Regions from separate parts of the Bradyrhizobium sp. KB893862 SZCCT0404 genome, predicted to be linked through region 1. Evidence: predicted binding sites of a transcription regulator. Region 1 holds the regulator's gene; the other holds the start of a gene.
The links. The regulator PhoB, encoded in region 1, activates phosphate uptake and scavenging genes when phosphate is short. The targets are predictions, from matches to a motif close to TGTCATNNANCTGTCAT.

Region 1 (7,561 bases):
GTGCGCGAACCGGGCCTTCAGGCCCGGTTTTCATGTCAGGGGATTGGGAAACCATGGCGCTTTATCTGGGGTCGGAGGACGGAAATGGAAGGGGTGCGGGTGGTGTGTGTTCCGGGTGTGGGTCGATTGCAAAGCGATACCGCAACACAGTCGTCGTCCCGGCGAAGGCCGGGACCCATAGCCACAAATATTGATTTGGCGATGACTCATCGCCTCCGCCCGCCTCCACAAGAGAGATCACGCGGTATGGGTCCCCGGCCTTCGCCGGGACGACGATTACCTTCGCCGCCGCTACTTCACCGCGTCGAAGCACCAGGCCAGAATGCCCTTCTGCGCGTGCAGGCGGTTTTCGGCCTCGTCGAACACGACCGATTGCGGGCCGTCGATCACCTCGTCGGTGACCTCCTCGCCGCGATGCGCGGGCAGGCAGTGCATGAACAGCGCGTCGGGTTTTGCCAGCGACATCAGCTTCGAATTGACCTGGTAGGGCTTGAGCACGTTGTGGCGATGCTCGCCCTCCTTGTCGCCCATCGACACCCAGGTGTCGGTGACGACGCAGTCGGCGCCCTTCACGGCGGCCTCGGGATCGCTGCCGAGCACGATCGGTGCGCCGGTCGCCTTGATCCAGTCGCGCATCGGCTTCTTCGGCGCGAGCTCCGGCGGTGTTGCGACGTTGAGCTGGAATTTGAAGCGCTCGGCGGCATGCGCCCAGGACGCCAGCACGTTGTTGTCGTCGCCGGTCCAGGCCACCGTCTTGCCCTCGATCGGGCCGCGATGCTCCTGATAGGTCAACAGGTCCGCCATCACCTGGCAGGGATGCGAGCGCCGCGTCAGGCCGTTGATGACGGGCACGGTCGCATTCGCCGCGAGCTCCAGCAGCGCATCGTGGTTGAGGATGCGGATCATGATGGCGTCGACATAGCGCGACAGCACGCGCGCGGTGTCGGCAATGGTCTCGCCGCGGCCGAGCTGCATCTCGGCGCCGGTGAGCATGATGGGCTCGCCGCCGAGCTGGCGCATGGCGACGTCGAACGAGACGCGGGTGCGCGTCGAGGGACGCTCGAAGATCATCGCCAGCGTCTTGCCTTCGAGCGGCCTGACCGGCTGATGCGCCTTCTGCTTCGCCTTCATGGCCGAGGAGGCGTCGAGCATGCTCTTGAGCTCCGACAACGGGAGCTCGTTGATATCGAGAAAGTGCTTCGGGGACTTGCTCATCAGCTTGTCGCCCGCTTGTTGCCCGTGAGCGCAGTGCAGGCGCGCTCCAGCCGTCCGACGCTGTCCTCGATCTCGGCTTCGGTGACGATCAGAGGCGGCAGGAAGCGCACGACATTGTCGCCGGCACCGACCGTGAGCAGCTTTTCGTTGCGCAGCGCGGCGACGAGATCGCCCGAGGGCACGACAGCCTTGATGCCGATCAGCAGGCCCTCGCCGCGCACCTCGCTGACGACGTCGGGATGACGGTCGATCACGGAGGCGAGCTTCTGCTTGAGCAGCAGCGACATCTTCTGCACGTGGTCGAAGAAGCCGGGCTTGAGCATGACGTCGAGCACGGCGTTCGCGGCCGAGATCGCCAGCGGATTGCCGCCGAAGGTCGAGCCGTGCGAGCCGGGGCCCATGCCGGAGGCCGCCTCCGCGGTGGCCAGCACCGCGCCGATCGGGAAGCCGCCGCCGAGCGCCTTGGCGAGCGACATCACGTCAGGCGTGACGCCGTAGCGGCGATGCGCGAACAGATCGCCGGTGCGCCCCATGCCGGTCTGCACCTCGTCGAAGGCGAGCAGCAGGCCCTTCTCGTCGCAGAGCTGACGCAGCGCCTTGAGGAACGCCGGCGTCGCCGAGCGCACGCCGCCCTCGCCCTGGATCGGCTCGATCAGGATGCCGGCGGTCTGCGGGCCGATCGCCTTCTTCACGGCCTCGATGTCGCCGTGCGGGAGCTGGTCGAAACCGTCCATCGGCGGACCGAAACCTTCGAGATATTTTGGCGATCCCGTCGCGGCGAGCGTTGCCAGCGTGCGGCCGTGGAAGGCGCCTTCGAAGGTGATGATGCGGTAGCGCTCCGGATGGCCCTTGGAGAAGTGATGATGGCGGACCAGCTTGATCACGCCCTCCAGCGCCTCGGCGCCGGAATTGCAGAAGAACACGAAGTCCGCGAAGCTCTCGCTGCACAGGCGCGCGGCAAGCTTCTCGCCGTCCGGGCTCTGGAACAGGTTCGACATGTGCCAGAGCTTGGTCGCCTGCTCCTGCAGCGCCTTGACCAGCGCGGGATGGGCGTGACCGAGCGCGTTCACCGCGACGCCGGAGGTGAAATCGAGATAGCGATCGCCATTGGTCGCGATCAGCCAGCAGCCTTCACCACGCTCGAAACCGAGGTCGGCTCTGGCGAAAACGGGGAGCAAATGCGGCGCTGCGCTGTTAGTCATGACGATCACTTGATTGTTGAGGACGGCCCGGGCGCGCTCACGCAGCGCACCATTGACCGGCCCGGAAAACGAAACGTGCCGCCTTTTAAGGGCGGCACGTGACACTATCTTATGCCGGGTAGAACGGGTGTCAATGCCGCCCGAAAGCCTCGCGAAACGCAGAATCCGTAGTCTTGCGGTGCCTAATTAGCGCGGTTTTAGCCACGGAACATGTGGAAGCGAGTCGGCGGACTCTTGCGCGTGAGTCACGCCATATTGTAGCGTTTGGCTTGTCAGATACGACATCTCGTGCAGCAGTTCTGATCCTCTAAGTCCTCATGTACCGGCGTAAACGTTCGGGCGTTCTGGTTACGCCCGGCGAGCCTTAAGGGATTCTGGCGGCACGGGTTTTTCGAGGCTTAGGCATTCGCCGCAGGGCGCCAGGACGGCAGCCGCGCGGCGAGGGAAAGGGTGCAATGACGGTTTTGACCTGGTCCGACGATCGCGTCGAGCAGTTGAAAAAGCTCTGGGAGGCCGGTTTGTCGGCCAGCCAGATCGCAGCCGAGCTCGGCAACGTGACCCGTAATGCCGTGATCGGCAAAGTGCACAGGCTCGGCCTGTCCGGCCGCGCCAAGAGCCCCTCCTCGGCAGCTCCGCGGCCGCGCAAGGCGCGTCCCGCGCAGCATATGATGCGGGTCAGCCGCCCCATCGCCCGCGGCAACACCGCGCTGGCGCAGGCCTTCGAGGTCGAGGTCGAGGCGGAGCCCGTGACCTACGACAACGTGGTGCCGATGAGCCAGCGGCTGTCGCTGCTGGAGCTGAACGAGGCGACCTGCCACTGGCCGGTCGGCGATCCCTCGAGCCCGGATTTCTTCTTCTGCGGCGGCAAGGCGCTCTCGGGCCTGCCCTACTGCGCCCAGCACTCGCGCGTGGCCTATCAGCCCGCCGCGGATCGCCGGCGCGCGCCGGCCAAGCCCGGCACGCGCTGAGCACGGTTTTAAGCGACACCGTCCCGACGTGAGGCCGGGACGATGATCGAGGCATAAAAAAGCGCGCCATGTGGCGCGCTTTTTATTTGGCCTGCCTGAAGCCGCTCTCAGGTCTGCTCGGCTTTCGCAAAGCGGTCGTCGAGCGCGTAGCCCGCACCGCGGACCGTGCGGATCGGGTCCTGCTCGCGGCCGAGATTGAGCAGCTTGCGCAGGCGCCCGATATGGACGTCGACGGTGCGCTCGTCGATGTAGATGTCGCGGCCCCAGACGCTGTCGAGCAGCTGCTCGCGCGAGAACACGCGGCCGGGATGCTCCAGGAAGAACTCCAGCAGGCGATATTCGGTCGGGCCGAGATCGATCGGCCGGCCCGAGCGCGCGACGCGGCGCTTGTCGCGATCGAGCTCGATGTCGCCATAGGCGAGCACGGTGGCGAGCCGCTCGGGGCTGGCGCGCCGCAAGAGGCCCTTCACGCGCGCCAGCAGCTCCGGCACCGAGAACGGCTTGACGATGTAGTCGTCGGCGCCGGTGGCCAGCCCGCGCACCCGCTCGCTCTCCTCGCCGCGCGCGGTGAGCATGATGATCGGGAGCTGCTTGGTCTCGGGGCGGGTCCGCAGCCGCCGGCACAGCTCGATGCCTGACAGGCCCGGCAGCATCCAGTCGAGCACGATCAGATCGGGAATATGTTCCTTGAGACGGGTGTCGGCGTCGTCGCCGCGCATCACCGTCTCGACGTCATAGCCGTCGCCTTCGAGGTTGTAGCGCAGAAGCTCGGTGAGAGCTTCCTCGTCTTCAACCACCATAATGCGTGCGCCCATGGTGTCGTCGCTCCTTAAGTCTTCAGGTATTCGGAACCGTCGTGGCGAAGGTCGTCATGTCGCCCTTCGGCCGCTTGTCGGTGATCGCCTGGCCCTCGATCATGTAGAACACGGTCTCGGCGATGTTGGTGGCGTGGTCGCCGATCCGCTCGATGTTCTTGGCGCAGAACATCAGGTGGATGCAGAACGAGATGTTGCGCGGATCCTCCATCATGTAGGTGAGGAGCTCGCGGAACAGCGAGGTACAGATGGCGTCGACTTCCTCGTCGCCCTTCCACACCGCCATCGCTGCCGGCAGGTCGTGCGCGGCATAGGCGTCCAGCACCGACTTGACCTGCTGCTGCACGAGGTCGGTCATGTGTTCCAGGCCGCGGAACAGCTTGAGCGGATGGAAGTCCGTCTCCAGCGCCGCGACGCGCTTGCCCATGTTCTTGGCGAGGTCGCCGATGCGCTCGAGATCGGTCGCGACGCGCATCGCGCCGACGATCTCGCGCAGGTCCACCGCCATCGGCTGGCGGCGCGCGATGGTGAGAACGGCACGCTCCTCGATCTTCTTCTGGAGCGCGTCGAGCTCGGCGTCGATGGTGACGACGCGCTGGCCGAGCGCGACGTCGCGGCGGATCAGCGCGTCGACGGAATCGACGATCATGCGCTCGGCGATGCCGCCCATCTCGGCGACCAGGCGGGTGAGCTCCTGGAGGTCGGTGTCGAAGGCTTTTGCGGTATGTTCAGAACCCATGTCCCGTCTCCTCAGCCGAACCGGCCGGTGATGTAATCCTGCGTGCGCCGATCGGTCGGCGACGTGAAGATCTTGCTGGTGTCGTCGAACTCGATCAGCTCGCCGAGATACATGAAGGCGGTCTTGTCGGAGACGCGCGCCGCCTGCTGCATGTTGTGGGTGACGATCGCGATCGTGTAATTCTCGGACAGTTCCTGGATCAGCTCCTCGACCTTGGCGGTCGAGATCGGGTCGAGCGCCGAGCAGGGCTCGTCGAACAGGATCACCTCGGGCCGCACCGCGACGGTGCGGGCGATGCAGAGGCGCTGCTGCTGGCCGCCGGACAGCGACAGGCCGGAGGCGTTGAGCTTGTCCTTGACCTCGTTCCACAGCGCGCCGCCGCGCAGCGCCTTCTCGACGCGGTCGTCCATCTCCGACTTCGAGATCTTCTCATAGAGGCGGATGCCGAAGGCGATGTTCTCGTAGATCGTCATCGGGAACGGCGTCGGCTTCTGGAACACCATGCCGACGCGGGCGCGCAGCAGGTTCAGATCAAGCTTGGGGTCGAGGATGTTGGTCTGGTCGAGCATCAGCTGACCGGTGACGCGCTGGCCCGGATAGAGGTCGTACATCCGGTTGAAGATGCGCAGCAGGGTGGACTTGCCGCAGCCCGACGGGCCGATGAACGCCGTGACGCGGTTGGTGCCGAGCGTCAGGTTGATGTTCTTCAGCGCGTGGTGCTCGCCGTAATAGAAGTTGAGGTTGCGCACCGTCACCTTGGCGGGCGCTTCCGGCAGCGGCTGCGAGCCGGGATGAACGGGCGTACTGACGGAAACAGACATTTCACTCATTTTGCAGTCCTCTCGGCGCTCAGGAGGCGCGCGCCAATGTTCAGGGCAAGCACGGTCAACGTGATCAGCAGCGCGCCGCTCCAGGCCAGCTGCTTCCAATAGGCGTAGGGACTCTGGACGAAATTGTTGATGGTGACCGGCAGGTTGGCCATCGTCTTGTTCAGGCCCAGGCTGAAGAACTGGTTCGACAGCGCAGTGAACAGCAGCGGCGCGGTCTCGCCGGCGACGCGGGCGGTGGCCAGCATCACGCCGGTGATGAGGCCGGAGCGCGCCGCACGATAGGCGATGCGCTTGATCACCAGCGAGCGCGGCAGGCCGAGTGCGGAAGCCGCCTCGCGCAGCGCGTTCGGCACCAGCAGCAGCATGTCCTCAGTCGTGCGCAGCACCACCGGGATGACGATGACGGCAAGCGCGAGGCTGCCGGCGATCGCCGAGAAGCCGCGCATCGGCACCACCACCGCACCGTAGATGAACAGGCCGATGATGATCGAGGGCGCCGAGAGCAGGATGTCGTTGATGAAGCGGATCACCGAGGTCAGCTTGTCGTTGCGGCCGTACTCGGCGAGATAGGTGCCGGCGAACAGGCCGAGCGGCGCGCCGATGCCGACGCCGAGCACGGTCATGATGATCGAACCGACGATGGCGTTGCGCAGGCCGCCTTCGGTCGAGCCCGGAGGCGGCGTGTCGGCGACGAAGATCTGCAGGTTCAGACCGGCAATGCCGTTGTAGAGCAGCGTCATCAGGATCAATGCGAGCCACGTGACGCCGAAGGCGGCGGCACCGAGGCAGAGCACACGGATGACGATGTCCATGCGGCGACGGCGTGCGTAAATCGGGTTCATGTTACTTGCCCGCCTTCTTTTCGAGACGCATCAGCATCAACCGTGCAGCCGCGAGCACGAAGAACGTCAGCACGAACAGCAGCAGGCCGAGCAGGATCAGGCCGGACTGGTGCAGGCCGTCGCTCTCGGCGAACTCCGATGCGATCGCCGCCGAGATCGTGGTGCCGGGCGCGAAGATCGACGAGGAGATGCGGAACGAGTTGCCGATGATGAAGGTCACCGCCATGGTCTCGCCGAGCGCGCGGCCCAGCGCCAGCATGACTCCGCCGATGACGCCGACGCGGGTGTAGGGGATCACCACGCTGCGGACGACTTCCCAGGTGGTGCAGCCGACGCCGTAAGCGGCCTCCTTCAGCACCGGCGGCACGGTCTTGAACACGTCGACCGAGATCGAGGTGATGAAAGGCAGCACCATGATGGCGAGGATCAGCGCGGCGTTGAACAGGCTGAGATAGGACGGGGGACCTGCGAAGATCGCGCCCAGCACGGGGACGCCGTCGAAGATCTTGATCATGAAGGGCTGGAAGGTGTTGGCCAGGAACGGACCCAGCACGAAGAAGCCCCACATGCCGTAGATGATCGAGGGAATGCCGGCGAGCAGCTCGATCGCCATGCCGATCGGACGGCGTGCCCATTGCGGACAGAGCTCGGTGAGGAAGATCGCGATGCCGAGACCGACCGGAATGGCGATCGCCATCGCAATGAAGGAGGTGACGAGCGTGCCGTAGATCGGCCCGAGCGCGCCGAGCACCGGCGGATCGGCGGACGGCGCCCAGCGCTGCGTCCACAGGAAGGAGAGGCCGTATTCCTTCATCGCCGGGAAGGCGCCGACGATCAGCGAAATGATGATGCCGCCGAGAATCAGCAGCACGGAAATCGCGCTCAGGCGCGTGATCCAGTAAAAGGTGAGGTCCCCGAGCTTGAACGCGCTTAATGCCTTGGCGCGGTCA
Region 2 (7,561 bases), on a different contig from region 1:
TATGCCGTTATCCCGAGCCAGGTTGGAGCGAACCGACAGAACAGGGAGGCAGTGCCATGACGATGAGGCCGGATCCGACCTTTCACGCATCGCCCAAGCTTGCGATGGAAGCGCCTGCGGAGAACTTTGCCTACACGTTGCTGCTCAGTCCGGATTTCTCAAAGCCGGATGCTCTCGCGGTCATCGACGTCAAGCCGGGATCGCCGACCTATAGCCAGATCGTCCACACCGTGACGATGCCCAACAAGGGCGACGAGTTTCATCACTTCGGCTGGAATGCCTGCTCCTCTGCGCTGTCGCCTCTCACTGGACACGCCTTCGTCGAGCGACGCTATCTCATCATTCCCGGGCTGCGCTCGTCGCGGATCTACATCATCGATACCAAGCCGGATCCGACGAAGGCGAAGATCCACAAGATCATCGAACCGGAGGAGGTCTTCAGGAAGACCGGCTACTCGCGGCCGCACACCATCCATTGCGGGCCCGACGGCATCTATGTGAGCACGCTGGGCGGCGGCGGCAAGGACGGCACCAACGGACCGCCAGGCGTCTTCATCATGGATTGCGAGACTTTCGAGGTCCTTGGACGATGGGAGATCGACCGCGGCCCGCAGACACGGCACTATGATTTCTGGTGGAACCTGCCGCGCGACTACATGGTGACCAGCGAATGGGCGCTGCCGCCGCAGTTCGAGAACGGGATCGTCCCGGAAGATCTGCTTGCGAACAAATACGGTCATCATCTCCACTTCTGGGACCTTCGCGCCCGCCGCAACGTCCAGACCATCGATCTCGGCGCCAATCATCAGATGGCGCTGGAGGTGCGGCCGGCGCACGATCCGGTTCGCGAGTACGGCTTCGTCGGCGTCGTGGTCGACACCACCAACCTCGAAGCATCGATCTGGACCTGGTGGCGCGAGGGTGGAAAATTCCATGCCGAAAAGACTGCCACGATCCCTCCCGAACCCGCACCGAAGGAGAAGCTGCCGCCGCTGCTGCAGGGATTCGGCGCCGTGCCGCCGCTGGTGACGGACATCGACCTGTCGATGGACGACCGGTTTCTCTATGTCTCGTGCTGGGGCACGGGTGAGATGCGCCAGTACGACGTCAGCGATCCCCGCAAGCCGAAGCTCGCGGGCTCGGTCCATATCGGCGGCATCGCGCGCCGCACGCCCCATCCGAACGGCAAAGCCTTTGCGGCAGGCCCGCAGATGGTCGAGATCAGCCGCGACGGCAGGCGCGTGTACTGGACCAACTCGCTGTATTCCACCTGGGACGACCAGTTCTATCCCGAGGGGGTTCCGGGCGTGGAGGTGATGGCCAATGTCGGCCGCAACGGCGGCCTCGAGCTCGACAAGAACTACTTCGTGAGCTTCCCCGACGGATATCGTGCGCACCAGATCAGGCTCGAGGGCGGTGATTGTTCGACCGACTCGTTTTGCTACCCGTCGGTCTAGATGGAACGCATGCGAGCCCGGCGCTTGGCTGGCTGTGGCTCGCGCTTGTTGCGAGCGGTCTCTATCACGGGATCAATCCGGGAATGGGATGGCCGCTCGCCGTTTCCGCCGGGCTCATGGACAAGAGCCCGCGCGCGCTCCTCCGTGCATTGTGGGCCCTGGCGGCCGGGCATCTCCTGGCAACATTTCTCGTGCTGCTGCCGTTCGCCTTCCTGCTCGTGCTGGCCGAATGGCAGCGTCCGATTCAGATCGGTGCGAGCCTGCTCGTCATCGGCTTCGGCGTCTATCGGCTGATCGACCGGCGCCATCCGCGCGCGCTGGCACGAATCCCGCCGACGCAATTGGCGCTCTGGTCGTTTGCCGTCGCCATTGCTCACGGCGCCGCCCTGATGCTCGTGCCGATCTATCTCGGGCTATGTCAGGCCTTCGAGCTCGATGCCGGCCATGAGGCGGCAGGCACGCTGGTGCAGGCAAGTCTCGGAATGGCGGTGCTGGTGTCGCTGGTTCACGTCACCGCCATGGTCGGCGCCGGCGGATGTCTGGCGTGGCTGGTCTACCGCCATCTGGGATTGAAGTTCGTCTCGCGAAGCTGGTTCAATCTCGACGCAGTCTGGGCGACCAGCCTCGTTGTGGTCGGCGCGGTGGCGCTGGGCCTCAATCTTGCGAGCTGGCGCTAGGCTGAGAACGTCTCCCCAACGTCATTGCGAGCGAAGCGAAGCAATCCAGGCTTTTTCTTTGGAAACAGCCTGGATTGCTTCGTCGCTTCGCTCCTCGCAATGACGGCGGACGTGGTGACTATCTTGCTAACGCCCACTCGCCGACAATGCGGAACTTCGCCCTGGCATCATCCTGCTTGAACAGTGCGATGCGGTCGATCGCAAGCGTCTCGAGCTTCAGCGCCGCAAACCGCGCCCGCAGCATCTCCAGGATCGGGCCGCGCCGCTCCGCATCCAGCCGCCCCGTCAGCGTCATGTGGAAGCGGAATTCTTCCATCACGTAAGGGTAGCCCCAGCGGTCGAGATAGTCGCGCTGCCGCTCGCTCAGCTTCTCCGGCTTGCGCCGTGCGCGATCGTCCGCCGTCAGCGGCGCACGGAAAGCGTCGAAATCGCGGACGCAATCGGCAGCGAGCTGTTGCAGCGCGTCGACCGGCTCGGCCGGAATGACGGCGATGAAGCCGCTGATGGCATCGACGATGGGGCGGATCACCGGAATGGGCCGCGCCTTGGCCGCGAATGCCGTGCAGGCTCCGATCAGGTCGGCTTCGGTCGTTCCGGGCGAGGCCGCCATCGGCGCCTTCAGCGTGCCGTGAAAGCCGTATTTGCGGGGATCGCTGCTGATGTCGCGCCAGTCCGGTGCGACATGCAGCGCGTCCTTCGGAAACGAAAGCTCGTCGCCGGTATAGGCATCATAGCCGAGCAGCTCGGCGCCGAAGCGGGAGAGGCGGCTGTCGCTGCCTGCGGCAAAATAGATCGCGTAGCGGGGAAAACCTGTCATCGCTTCAGCATAACCAGTTTATGCCGCGACGACAGCCTCGCGCGGCGCCGTCACCGCCGCGAGCAACCGCGAGGCATCGGTGAGATGCACGAGCTTGCCGCCCGAGATCACCGCAATCAGGCGCGGGCGCAGCGGCATGGTGTCGTCGACCAGCAGGATGTCGGCGCGGCGGCCTTGCGCAAGGATGCCGCGATCGGTCAGGCCGGTTGCGCGGGCGGGCCCGGCGGAGACCAGATCCCAGGCCGCGGTCAGCGGCACCACGCCGTCGGCGGCGAGGCGGAAAGCGGCGAGCAGTTGCGCGGGATAGTAATAGTCCGACGCCAGCACCGAGCAGAGCCCCTTGGCGATCATGTCGGACGCCCTGGTCCAGCCGGTGTGGCTGCCGCCGCGCACGACGTTCGGCGCGCCATAGACGATGGCATCGCCGTGGCTCGCCGCGGCGCGCGCGGTCTCCTCGTTGATCGGAAACTCCGCGATGCCGGCACCGAGCTCGCGGAATTCCTGGCGCATCGCCGGCGTCGCATCGTCATGCGACAGCATCCGCACCTCGGCCGCGCGGGCCGCCGCGGCCAGCCTCGACACCGAAGCCGGCACGTCAGCGGCGCGAGAGACGACCCGATCGACCAGGCCGTCGAAATCCTCGGACGACAGCCCCGTGCGCTCCACCATGCGGTTGCGCTTGCGCGGCTTGGCCATGTCGGCGACGGTGCCATCCATGTGGTCGTTGAAGGCGAACAGGTCGACGCGGCCCTCGCCGAGCCATTGCGCGATCTCGTCCTCGGCGTCGAGATTGTAGGTCTCGTGACGCAGGTGGAAGCGGGTATCGGCGGCGAATTGCGGGCGCTGCCGCTCCATCGCCTCCATCAGGCCGCGCGCATTGCCGGCGCTGCGCAGGCCCGGCTCCCACGAGCAGGTCGTGGCGTGGAACACCGTGGTGATGCCGTTGCTGATCGCCTGGCGATCGCTGTCGGCGAGCGCGACGTCGATCGGGAAGTCGACGCCGGCGCGCGGCATCATCTGTCGCTCGAACGCATCGCCGTGCAGATCGACGATGCCGGGCAGGACCAGCAGGTTGCGCGCATCGATCGCCAGCCGCGCCCGGCCGCGCGAGCCGCCGATGTCCACGATGTCAGTTCCGGACACGCTCAGGGAGGCTTCGACGATCTCGGTACCGGTCAGGGCCCGGCCGCCTTCAAGGAAAATGTCTGTCACGCGATGGCGCTTTTCTTGCTGGTGCGAGGGGAAGCCGTCCGTGCTTCATATGTGGCGAGGAAATCTTCAATCCCGAGCTTGCGAAAATGAGGCAAGGCTTCACGCAATTTGTCGTGATCCCAGTCCCACCAGGCGAGCCGCGCAAGCCGTCCGGCGATGTCTTCCGAGAACCTCCGCCGCACGATCCGCGCCGGATTGCCGGCGACGATGGTATAGGCGGGCACGTCCTTGGTGACGATGGCGCCGGCCGCGATCACGGCGCCGGTGCCGATGTTGCGGCCCGGCAGCACGACCGCGCCGTGACCGATCCAGACATCATGGCCGATATGGACGTGGTGCTGGCGCCGCCAGTCGAAGAACTCGGTGTCGTCGCTCTCGCCCGGGAAGTAGGCGCTGGAGCGATAGGTGAAGTGGGCCTGCGTCGCGCGGTGCATCGGGTGATTGCCCGGGTTGATGCGCGTCATCGCCGCGATCGAGCAGAACTTCCCGATCGTGGTGTAGGTGATCTGGGCGTCGTTCACGACATAGGAGTAATCGCCCATCGTGACCTCGTGCAGGATGGTGCGCGCGCCGACCTCGGTATAGGCGCCGAGCCGGGTCTCATGAAGCTTCGCGGAGGCTTCGATGGTCGGTTGGATTGAGAGCACCTTGCCGGCCATGTTTGCGTCCGAACGTTCGAGGGGCGGGCCATCCTCTTCGAGTGGCTCGATGACAATGTCATGACACGGCGATGACAGGGGATGAGGTGTGTAGGATCGCCGCACCGCAACGCGTGTGTCACACAAGTGTCAAGCGTCGGCGTTAGCGGTTGGCTCCAGCTACTCTGGAGCCTTGCATGCTGGTGGTTGAAGGTCTGACGTGCCGCTTTGGCGCAAAAGCGGCGGTGGACGACGCTTCGTTTCAAGTTTCGCCCGGCGGATTCGTCGGTGTGATCGGACGATCCGGCGCCGGCAAGTCGACCATGCTCCGCATGATCAATCGCCTCGCGACGCCGACGCAGGGCCGTATCCTGTTCGACGGCCTCGACGTCACCGCGCTGCGCGGCAAGGAATTGCGCCAGTGGCGTGCGCGCTCGGCGATGATCTTTCAGCAGTTCAACCTGGTCGGCCGCCTCGATGTGCTGACCAACGTGCTGATGGGGCGCCTGGCGACCATGCCGGCCTGGCGCTCGCTGACGCAGACCTGGCCCGAACAGGACAAGGCGCTGGCGATGTCGGCGCTCGAGCAGTTCGACATCGCCTCGCTCGCCGCCCAGCGCGCCGACCAGCTCTCCGGCGGCCAACAGCAGCGCGTCGCGATCGCCCGCGCGCTGGTGCAGCAGCCCGACATCATCCTTGCCGACGAGCCGATCGCCTCGCTCGATCCGCGTAACACCAAGATCGTGATGGATGCGCTTCTGCGCATCAACAAGCACTTCGGCATCACCGTGCTCTGCAACCTGCATTCGCTCGATCTCGCCCGCAGCTATTGCGACCGACTGATCGGCATGGCCGCCGGCCGCGTGGTGTTCGATGGCGCGCCGTCCGCGCTGACCGACCACGTCGCGCGCGAGCTCTACGACCTCGAAGCCGCCGACGTCATGGGCGGCCTGCCTGTCCCGGCGCCCGAGGGCGTGCCGGCGCTCGGAACCGCCGCGGCCGCCTGAGCCGCGTCGCACCTGTTCAGTTGCCAGATTTGCGTCAACCGACCCCAACCGATGAAGAGGGTATCATGATCACTCGCAGACTCATTCTTGCCGGCGCCGCCGCGCTCGCCTTCACCGCTTCGGCTTCCGCCGAGGACTGGAAGGCAAAGTATCCAGAGCTGACCTTCGCGGTCGTCCCGGCCGAGAACGCCTCCGGCGTCACCGAGCGCTGGGCGCCGTTCATGAGCTATCTCTCCAAGGAATTGGGTGTGAAGGTCACGCTGCGTATTGCCAACGACTACGCCGCTGTCATCGAAGGCCAGCGCGCCGGCAACATCCATATCGCCAGCTACGGGTCGGCCTCGTTCGCCCGCGCCCGCCTGACCGGCGTCAAGACCGACGCCTTCGCCAACGACATCAACGCCGACGGCTCGACCGGCTACTACTCGGTGTTCTTCGTCAAGGCGAACAGCGCCTACAAGAAGATCGACGACCTCAAGGGCAAGAATCTCGGCCTGGTCGATCCGAACTCGACCTCCGGCAACAACGTGCCGCGCTTCGAGCTCGACAAGATGGGCATCCCGGATGCCGACAGCTATTTCAGCAAGGTCGTCTTCACCGGCAGCCACGAGAACGCGATGCTGGCGCTGGCGCAGGGCACGGTCGACGTCGCCGCCAACCAGTGGACCACCGATGACGATTCGACGCTGGCGCAGATGCTGACCAAGGGCATGCTGAAGAATGCCGACGGCTCGGCGATGAAGAAGGACGACTTCCGCATCATCCACAAGTCGGCGCCGATCATCAACGGCCCCTACGCCTACAACTCCGACCTGCCGGATGACGCCAAGGCCGCCATCGCGAAGGCCTTCTTCGACGCACCGGCGAAGGACAAAGCGGCGTTCGATCGCCTCCAGGACGGCCAGAAGAAGGGTTTCAATCACGCCACCACCAAGGACTGGGATGGCACGATCGAGCTGATCAAGTTCGTCGACGCATTGCGTAAGAAGAAGGCGTCCTGAGTTTTCGGGACGAGCTACTCGAGCCGGGTCGACGGACCCGGCTCTTTCTCTTTTGAACGACCACTCACCCTGACCCCATGACCGTCGCGGTTTCGATCCTCCCCGAGCAGCAGCTGGCCGCGCTCAACGCCGCCTATCGCGAGGCGGTCGCGCGCAGGCGGCTTCGTCTGCTGCTGGGCGCCGTCATCTTCGCCGCAGCGCTGGCTCTCGCCGCGGTCGGCGCCGAAGTGAATTTGCGCACGCTGTTCGCCCATTTCGGCAATTTCGTCAGCTATTTCGACCGCATCCTCACGCTCGAGAGCGGCCAGCGCGTCTGGACCGATTTCGGCGAGTGGCTCTGGGGCTGGCGCAAATGGCTGAAGATGCTGGGCGAGACGCTGCTGATCTCCTATGTCGGCACGCTGATCGGCGCGATCTTCGCCTTTGCCCTCAACTTCTTCGCGGCCGAGAACACCTCGCCCGCGCCCTGGCTGCGCTTCGTCGTGCGCCGTCTGCTCGAATTCGCCCGCACCGTGCCGGGCATCGTCTTCGCGCTGGTCTTCGTCATCGCGTTCGGGCTCGGACCGATGGCCGGCGTGCTTGCGATCGCGATCCACTCCACCGGCGCGCTCGGCAAGCTGTTTTCCGAGATCGTCGAGAACGCCGACATGAAGCCGGTCGAAGGCATCCGTTCGACCGGGGCGAGCTGGCTCTCCTGCATGCGTTTCGCCATCGTGCCGCAGGTCACGGCCGGCTATGCCAGCTACGCGCTG

Region 2: phnC (phosphonate ABC transporter ATP-binding protein) is a predicted target of PhoB. The motif match lies at 4,872-4,888, and genes of this name have one in related genera.

Annotation. Positions count from the first base shown of each region.
Region 1 covers NZ_JAFCLT010000015.1:53,837-61,397, reverse strand. Annotated here, with positions in the region: gene JQ617_RS36790 (Hsp33 family molecular chaperone) at 1-55, opposite strand, end outside; gene argF (ornithine carbamoyltransferase) at 292-1,215, opposite strand; gene JQ617_RS36780 (aspartate aminotransferase family protein) at 1,215-2,417, opposite strand; gene JQ617_RS36775 (GcrA family cell cycle regulator) at 2,873-3,385, shown strand; gene phoB (phosphate regulon transcriptional regulator PhoB) at 3,493-4,200, opposite strand; gene phoU (phosphate signaling complex protein PhoU) at 4,223-4,939, opposite strand; gene pstB (phosphate ABC transporter ATP-binding protein PstB) at 4,951-5,769, opposite strand; gene pstA (phosphate ABC transporter permease PstA) at 5,766-6,611, opposite strand; gene pstC (phosphate ABC transporter permease subunit PstC) at 6,613-7,561, opposite strand, start outside.
Region 2 covers NZ_JAFCLT010000003.1:699,375-706,935, reverse strand. Annotated here, with positions in the region: gene JQ617_RS17380 (selenium-binding protein SBP56-related protein) at 57-1,457, shown strand; gene JQ617_RS17375 (hypothetical protein) at 1,541-2,134, shown strand; gene JQ617_RS17370 (DUF1045 domain-containing protein) at 2,253-2,951, opposite strand; gene JQ617_RS17365 (alpha-D-ribose 1-methylphosphonate 5-triphosphate diphosphatase) at 2,970-4,163, opposite strand; gene JQ617_RS17360 (LbetaH domain-containing protein) at 4,160-4,822, opposite strand; gene phnC (phosphonate ABC transporter ATP-binding protein) at 4,999-5,808, shown strand; gene phnD (phosphonate ABC transporter substrate-binding protein) at 5,874-6,809, shown strand; gene phnE (phosphonate ABC transporter, permease protein PhnE) at 6,887-7,561, shown strand, end outside.